Regions from separate parts of the Clostridium sp. CM037 genome, predicted to be linked through region 1. Evidence: riboswitches for the same ligand, from Rfam matches in the RefSeq annotation. Region 1 holds a riboswitch; the other holds the start of a gene.

What was found. Region 1 has a riboswitch for cobalamin ahead of ACWJKP_RS18045 (YitT family protein). Riboswitches for the same ligand answer to the same signal wherever they lie in the genome.
Region 2: it holds a riboswitch for cobalamin, as region 1 does, so the genes downstream of both, ACWJKP_RS04725 (cobyric acid synthase) here and ACWJKP_RS18045 (YitT family protein) in region 1, are expected to answer to the same signal.

What each region holds. Positions count from the first base shown of each region.
Region 1 covers NZ_CM143650.1:3,763,192-3,767,559, forward strand. Annotated here, with positions in the region: gene ACWJKP_RS18040 (DUF3842 family protein) at 198-626, shown strand; gene ACWJKP_RS18045 (YitT family protein) at 813-1,664, opposite strand; cobalamin riboswitch at 1,864-2,051, opposite strand; gene ACWJKP_RS18050 (cob(I)yrinic acid a,c-diamide adenosyltransferase) at 2,284-2,823, opposite strand; gene ACWJKP_RS18055 (helix-turn-helix domain-containing protein) at 2,869-3,051, opposite strand; gene ACWJKP_RS18060 (energy-coupling factor ABC transporter substrate-binding protein) at 3,132-3,455, opposite strand; gene ACWJKP_RS18065 (energy-coupling factor ABC transporter permease) at 3,455-4,207, opposite strand; gene ACWJKP_RS18070 (energy-coupling factor ABC transporter ATP-binding protein) at 4,271-4,368, opposite strand, start outside.
Region 2 covers NZ_CM143650.1:1,005,417-1,009,784, forward strand. Annotated here, with positions in the region: gene ACWJKP_RS04715 (site-2 protease family protein) at 225-842, shown strand; gene trmB (tRNA (guanosine(46)-N7)-methyltransferase TrmB) at 890-1,543, shown strand; cobalamin riboswitch at 1,718-1,902, shown strand; gene ACWJKP_RS04725 (cobyric acid synthase) at 2,038-3,531, shown strand; gene cbiB (adenosylcobinamide-phosphate synthase CbiB) at 3,626-4,368, shown strand, end outside.

The DNA of each region.
Region 1 (4,368 bases):
TATTTTGCCTTGAATTATAAAATTAATACCTTTATGGGAGAATTTTTTTTGCTTTTTTATAATCATTTTATTTATACCAACATTGTAATTTTATTTGAACTAAACACAGAATATACATAAACATTATAGTATAATAATATTATCTATATAAAAATAGATTTCATTATATTATAAATTTTATTTTTTGGAGGTTCACCATGAAAATAGCTGTAATAGACGCACAAGGGGCAGGTCTTGGTCAAACAATCATAAAAAAAATTCGTAAAGAAATTGACCTAGATATCTATATTGTTGCACTTGGTACAAATGCATTTGCTTGTTCAAATATGGTAAGAGCTGGTGCAAATATTGGTATAAGTGGAGAGGAATCAATTTGCTCATTTTGCAAGAAAAATAAAATCGATAGTATAATCGGTCCAATTGGAATAATATGTAGTGGTGGCATTAACGGTGAAATTACCCACATGATTGCCACATCAATATTTAATATGGATTGTACTAAATATATACTTCCACTACAAAAACATGGTATTTATATACCAGGCACAAGGAATATGCAAATCAAGGATATAATTGAAGAGATTGTACTTGATATAAAAAGTAATATAAAATATCATTTTATATAAGAAGGTTTATACATAATATTTAAAATACCAGTTCTTTATCCTCTGTAATTTTAGCATCTGACTCATACAAAGACTTTATTAATTCTTGGGTTAAGACTTCTGTTGGTATTCCATAACTAACAATCTTGCCTGCTTTCATGGCATAAATTTTGTTAATCCGCTCTATTAGCTATCTAAAATTTTTATTTAATGTTTTAAGGATTTAAACCCGTATCCAAAGACTTCATAAATATTATTCACTGTTACAAAAGCATCCTTATCAACAAATTTTATGAATTTTTTAAGTGTTATAAACTCCCTTCTTCCTACTATAACCACAACAACTTCTTTACTCTCATCTGAAAAATCCCCTACTCCGTTATATACAGTAGATGTTTTATCTAGCTTTTCTCTTATATATTTTCTTATCTTATCGCTGTTATTACTTATAATTGTAACTTCTTTGCACACATTTATTCCATCTATGATGTGATCAATAAGAAAACCATTAATTATAACTCCAAGCATTGCATATAATGATAGCTTAATTCCAAAGGCAAAAACCGCCATTAAAATTATAATTAAATCACACATTAAAACTCCTTTTCCTAAATTTATATGGAAAAATTCATTTAATATCTTAGCTAATATATCTGTCCCCCCTGTTGAAGCATTTTGATTAAATACTATCGCTGTACCTATTCCCGATATTAGTATTCCAAATATAAGTTCCAGTAAAATATCTCCTGTAATTGAATTATTAATAGGTATAAACTTTTGAAATACAATTATAATACCTCCTACACCAAAGCTTGCATACACACTTTTCCCACCAAAACTCTTTCCGATAGCAATAAATGCTATTACAAACAAAATAAGGTTTATTATCATCATTATCCAACCTACGGATAACCCCCCTGTAAATTTATTTATAACTATTGCTAATCCATTCGCCCCACCTGTCGCTAAATTATTTGGCATTAAAAAGAAATATAAACCTGCTGATACCATAAACATTCCTATGTTTATAAGCGCAAATTCCTTTATCTTTGTTTGCATAATATGCCTCCTTATAATTATCAATTGTATTACCTATCCTCTATAAAATAATCATAATTTCTTTCTCAACGAAAAATTAAGCCCTTTAGCATTTATGCTAAGGGCTTGATAATAATACCAACCATATTTGTAAAAAACGCAAAATTTAAAATGCATTTTCATACAAATATACGTCACACCCCCTATCACTCGTAGCGTTCTTGGTGTATTAATAAAGGCAGGTCTTCTGACTTTGGATCACAGTCGCTTTAATCCTTCCCAGCAAAATTGTCAGTGGTATAATTTAGAGCTTCTCACCATTACAGCGGCGGGACCGTTCAGGCTTTTCACCTGGTTCCCTTTTAAATGAAATGCAAAACATCTCATACCTTTAAATTCGATATTAAATTACTTTCATTTAAAAGTTTCTTTTAATCTCTTCCATAAAACCTTTTTTAATTGAGCTTTATTTAGTAACAGAGTTTTTATTAAATTCTTCCACAATAACCCTATCGGCTTTTCTATTTCCCGTTATATTGACAATAAATTCTTTGCCTAAGTTTTTGTACATATTCATAATAATTCCCCCTTCAAACTCTAAATATTATTAACTTAATTTTAAAATTTGAGGTGGTTATAATCAAAACTCTATACCCTCTCTAGATGGTATTCCTTCGTTAAAATAATGTTTAATATCCTTCATCTCAGTTACAAGATTCGCTTTATCTATTATAGCTTTAGGTACGTCTCTCCCTGTTAAAATCAATTCTATATTAGCAGGTTTATTCTCCATTAATTCTAGTAGTTGTTCTTCACTTATTAGTTGATTGTTCAATGCTCCCATTACCTCATCCATGATAAGTATGTCGCATTTTTCTTCTTTTAATGCTTCCCTGCAAAATTCATACCCCTTTTGTACTTCTTCTTTTAATTCATTTTTTTCCTCTGCATTTAATGTCCAAAAAAAACCTCTTTTTTTCTCAAACCTAAATATATTAAAAAAGGGAGCCAATTTTTTTGCACTTTCAATTTCACCAGTTTTACTTCCCTTCAAAAACTGTACCATAAATACAGTATATCCATTTCCTGCTGCACGTACAGCTATTCCTACAGCTGCAGTCGTTTTACCCTTGCCATTCCCCGTATAAATTTGAACATATCCATTTTTTAATTTCCCCATTATATTCATTTCTCCTTGTTTTAGCATATGCATACATATGCTTTATTATCTCAGGGTTATCTTATATTTTTTTATTTCATATTGCAAATCTTGTCTTGAAATACTTAATTCTCTTGATATTTTGCTAACATTGTTTTCGTTTTTATTCAGTGTTTTTTCAATAATTCCCTTTTCAATATCAGCCATATAGCTAACCAACTCGAACTTCTTTTCTACATTTACCACCATATTTTGAAAACACCTCCCTATCTCTCGTAGAGTTAACTGTGTATAATTATAGAAAGGTATTCTATAAGGCTGGAAAATCATTATTCAGTTTTATTCCCCTGATTTTCTTTTTTAGTTCTCTCTACGAATCTTCCCAGGAAAAAGAATAGAACACCAACTCCTATACCTGTCTGTAGACAAAAGAGTAAACTCTCAATTTCGCCTGGTAATTCTCCACCAATCCAAGTTTCCATAACAGGTTCAAACCAAGGCTTATACTCGGTACCTGTAATCTCGGAAACCACTTTGCTTCCTGCATCATCTGAGCCACCAAATTCAGCACCCTTTAACGTGAATAATGGTATAATGGCAATCACTGCAGCAATAATTAATAAAATGATAACCTTTTTTTTCGTCTTTACCATTAATTTTCGCCTCCCTTTAGGAATCCAAGTTCTGTTAATTCGGATTTTGCATATGTTTCAAGACCCATAATGATGACAACGGTCAGAATACCCTCGATAATTGCCAGCGGAAGCTGTGTCGGTGCAAATACTGCAAGGAACTTGACTACAGATGCTGCGATACCACCGTTTGCAGACGGATACGCAAGTGCAAGTTCAAAACTTGTTACACAATAGGTTAATAAGTCACCGATTGATGCTGCCAGAAAAATACCTACATATTTATTGACTTTGAGCTTCTGGCATGATTTGTAGATTACATAAGTAATAAGCGGTCCTGCAATAGCCATAGAAAACGTATTAGCACCAAGAGTGGTCAGTCCGCCATGAGCAAGCAAAATTGACTGAAAAAGTAGTACAATAATCCCCAGGATGCTGACTGCCATTGGTCCGAATAGGATTGCACCAAGTCCGGTACCAGTCATATGTGAGCAACTTCCTGTTACTGACGGAATTTTTAAAGATGAAAGCACAAAAATGAATGCGCCTGACATAGCAAGAATAGTGATGGATTTACGGTTCTTAGCTAATGTTTTCTTAATTGATAAGTAACCTGCTACCAAGAATGGAACGCATATAACACCCCATATAATACAGAATTTTGGTGGAAGGTATCCTTCCATGATGTGCATTGCGTTTGCTGCCGGAGCTACCCCGAGAATTAATGCGAAAGCAATCGCAATAAAGACAATTTTCTTTTCTTTCTGATTCATTTTTTTCCTCCTCTATTGTTTTTAATTTATATTAATCTAAGCTAACCTGCCTAGAAAATCCAACTATTTTTCAAACATTTCCTTAAATTCTTGCGTACTTTTCGGATAGGCACTAGTATCTTCCAGCAGATGTTTTTCTACAAGCAATTCATATATCTCCA
Region 2 (4,368 bases), 1.5 Mb from region 1:
GATATAGTTGTGGTGATATATAGTTGTGGTGGTATATTATTTTATTTTAAGAATATTCAATTCAAAATAACAATAAACTTTGTTATAATAGGTATATTAGACATCTTAAAAAATAACAAGTCAAAGATGCATTAACAAGGTGAGTAGCGATTAACATTGCCTACCATGTAGGAATATAAGGAGGAATAAATTTGGATACACAACAAATATTAAATAAGATTTTGATGATACCGGCAATTTTATTAGCATTTACTTTTCATGAGTATGCGCATGCTATCGTAGCAGATAGGTTAGGAGACAAAACTCCACGATTTCAAGGGAGACTTACGCTGAATCCAATCGCACATATAGATCCAATGGGATTTCTTATGATTATATTAGTAGGGTTTGGTTGGGCAAAGCCTGTTCAGACAAATCCTAGTGCATTTAAAAACTATTATAAGGATGATTTGAAAGTTTCAGTTGCAGGCCCAATTGCTAATCTAATTCTAGGGTTTGTATTTGCAATTCTTACTGTGTTATTTTCGAAATTTCCACCAATTCATGGTGGATTATATACTATTATTAGCCAAATTTTAATAATTACAGGGTACCTAAATTGTATTTTGTTTTTTCTTAATTTAGTGCCAATACCGGGATTTGATGGATCTCATATAGTTAGAGATTTGTTCCCAAAGTTTTTTTACAATTTACCAGATACAATTTATAGGTATCAATTCTTAATATTTATGGTGTTAATATTGCCTATATTACCTGGTGGACAATCAGTTTTTACTTATATCGTGCAAGCGCCAGGGTTATGGTTATTTAAACAGTTTTTAAATATTGCAGGGATGTTTTAAATAAAAAGTAAATTTCATAAAAATTATAAATGTAAGGAGAAAAACATATGCGCTTAAGAAAAAAATATTGGGCTAGACCAGAGCTGGAAACTAGTCATATTGTAATAACTGACCAATATGATCACAAAGGAAAATGGAATGAAGAATTTAAAAATAATAATGAAATCCATCTAGAACTAGGTTGCGGTAAAGGTAGATTTATATCAGAAAAGTCCAGGAGAGATATTGATATCAATTTTGTAGGCATTGATTTAAAAGATGAGGTTCTGGTATTTGCCCTTAGAAAAGTAATAGAAGTAAGAGAAATTGAAGGAGCACAAGACATAAATGTACGTCTTATGCCAATGAACATTATGCTTATTGATGATGTGTTTGCAAAAGATGAGATAAGCAGAATTTATATAAATTTTTGTAATCCTTGGCCAAAAGACAGACATAATAAAAGAAGATTAACTCATACTAAGTTCTTGACGAGCTATAAGAAATTCTTAAAACCGGGATCTGAAGTTTGGTTCAAAACAGATGATACAGAGCTATTCGAAGAATCAGTAGACTATTTCAAAGAGTGTGGGTTTGAAATATTATTTTCGACCTATGATTTGCATAAGAGTGATTTTAAAGATAATGTAGTTACAGAATATGAAGCTAAATTCACAGAAATAGGGAAACAAGCTATGTTTCTACAAGCAAAATTAATTTAGCGAATTTAACCATATGAGACTTAAGCATTTTAGATTCTTATTTATTGACAGGATTAACATAATGCTATAAACTTAATTACATAGAAATGTATTAAATTGAAAATTTTAAAAATGAAACTTATGAATTATATTAGTTAAAAATGAATAGATTTGTTTAGGTGCCTTTTATTAATCAGCCACTAAAGTGGATTAAGTTACTTTAGTAGATGATTAGTAAGGTGAAAAGGGAATGTGGTGTAATTCCACAGCAGCCCCCGCTACTGTAATTGAGAGAAAATCTTTTATAACTACCTGAAAGGGAAAGTGATAAGAGAAAGCGTATCAAGAGCCAGGAGACCTGCCTAAATTAGTAATATTAAGCTTTCGGCGGGAAAGAACTGTAGAATTCAAGTTAGTGCAATGAAAAATTTGTACATAACAGCAGGTGCGCAAGCTTGCTGTTTTTTTGTTGTGTGCCAAAGAAGAATACAAGTAGGAAGAAAGGAGAAATAGTAATGGCTAAAGTAATGGTTCAAGGAACCGCTTCATCAGTAGGAAAAAGCATATTAGTAACAGCACTTTGCAGAATTTTTGTGCAAGATGGGTTTTCAGTATGTCCTTTTAAGTCACAGAATATGTCATTGAATTCTTATATTACATTGGATGGGAAAGAAATGGGACGTGCGCAGGTGCTTCAAGCCTATGCGGCAGGATTGGAGCCAGAGGTATATATGAATCCGATTTTATTAAAACCTACCTCGGATAAAAAGTGCCAAATTATCGTTAATGGAAAGGTTTTTGGGAATAGTACAGCTATGGAATATCATAATATGAAATTGGAATTCAAAGACATGTTAAAAAAGCAGTTTGAAGAATTAGAGAAGAAGTTTGATATTATAGTAATGGAAGGAGCAGGTAGCCCAGCAGAAATTAATTTAAGAGATAGAGATATAGTGAATATGGGAATGGCGGAACTTATAGATGCACCTGTGATACTCGCAGGAGATATAGATAAGGGTGGAGTATTTGCGTCACTAGCAGGGACTTTGCTTTTGCTTAATGAGGCCGAGAAAAAAAGAGTTAAAGCCACTATTATTAATAAGTTTAGAGGAGATTTAGAAATCTTAAAGCCAGGACTTACAATGATTGAGGATATTATACATATTCCATGTGCAGGGGTAGTTCCTTATTTTAGATTGGAACTCGAAGATGAAGATGGTGCAGTAGAATTTAACAAAAAAATTACTGCACCTATTGATATTGCTGTAATAAAGCTTCCACATATATCGAATTTTACGGATTTAGACGCATTAAAGGCTGAAGAAGATGTATCAGTTAGATTTGTTACAACTAAAGGAGAATTGGGCACGCCAGACCTCCTTATCATACCCGGAACAAAAAATACTATTGATGATTTAATTTCTTTAAGAAATTCGGGACTTGCAAAAGCGGTTCAGCAATATAGTGTAGAAGGTAACGTATTAGGTATTTGTGGAGGCTATCAAATGTTAGGAAATAGCTTAAGTGACCCTAATGGCTTAGAGGGAAATTCAAAAGAAACAGAGGGTATGAAGCTTTTAGACGTAGACACAATATTTGAAGATGAGAAAATAACTACAAGAGTAAAGGCTCGTAGCATTAACATTAGGGATACTAGTATAGAAACTTATGGTTACGAAATACATATGGGAATTTGTAAATATGGTCATAATGCAAAACCACTTTTTGAAATCTATGATAAGAATGGTTCTGATACGTCATCCTTTGATGGAGCAATAAATGCAGGTGGAAATGTTATGGGTACATATATTCATGGAGTTTTTGATGGAGTAGAGTTTAGAGAACATATGATTAATACTTTAAGGGTAAAAAAAGCTATGGAACCTAAAAAATCTAAGGTTTATGAAAATCTAAGAGAAAAAGAATTAGATAAGCTAGCAGACATAGTTAGAGATAATGTAGACATGGATTCAATCTATAAAATCATAGGAATAAAAAGAAAAAGTTAAAAAGAAAAAGTTAGGGACAGTTAACAACTATTTAAAAAATTATAACAGTATAAGATAGTGAGGAATTAAAATGGCAATACTATTTCAGACGAACATAATAGATTTAATTTTAGCGGTAATGTTAGACTTATTAATTGGAGATCCATATTGGTTTAAACATCCGGTGATTTATATAGGAAAACTTATTTCTAAATTAGAGAAGTTAGGCAGAACGATATGTAAAACTAATGGTCAAATTAAAGTTTTTGGCGGAATTATTGTAGTTATAGTAGCACTTTCTAGTTTTTTGGTGCCTTTTATAATTTTGAGAATTTCTAATAAGTTTTTTTGGTTGTACCATATTCTCAATATAATATTGCTTTGGACAACAATAGCTGCTAGATGCCTTCATAAAGAAGGTAAAAAGGTTTATGATTCTTTAGTTAATAATAATATTTATGACGCAAGAGTTAAATTATCGTACCTTGTAGGGAGAGATACAAAAACCCTTACTGAGTATGAAATAGTAAGAGCTGATGTGGAGACCATTGCAGAGAATACAGCAGATGGTGTTATAGCCCCTATTCTCTATGCAATATTAGGGGGAGCACCTTTAGCTATGATGTATAAGGGCATAAATACCATGGATTCAATGCTTGGATATATGAATGAAAAATATAAATATATTGGGTTCTTTCCAGCTAAAACAGACGATGTATTTAATTTTATACCAGCAAGAATAACAGGATTTTTAATCTGTTTGGCATCACCACTTGTTCGAGGAAATATTGCTTGCAGTATAAAAGTGATGATAAGAGATAGAAAAAATCATAAAAGTCCTAATTGTGCTTATCCAGA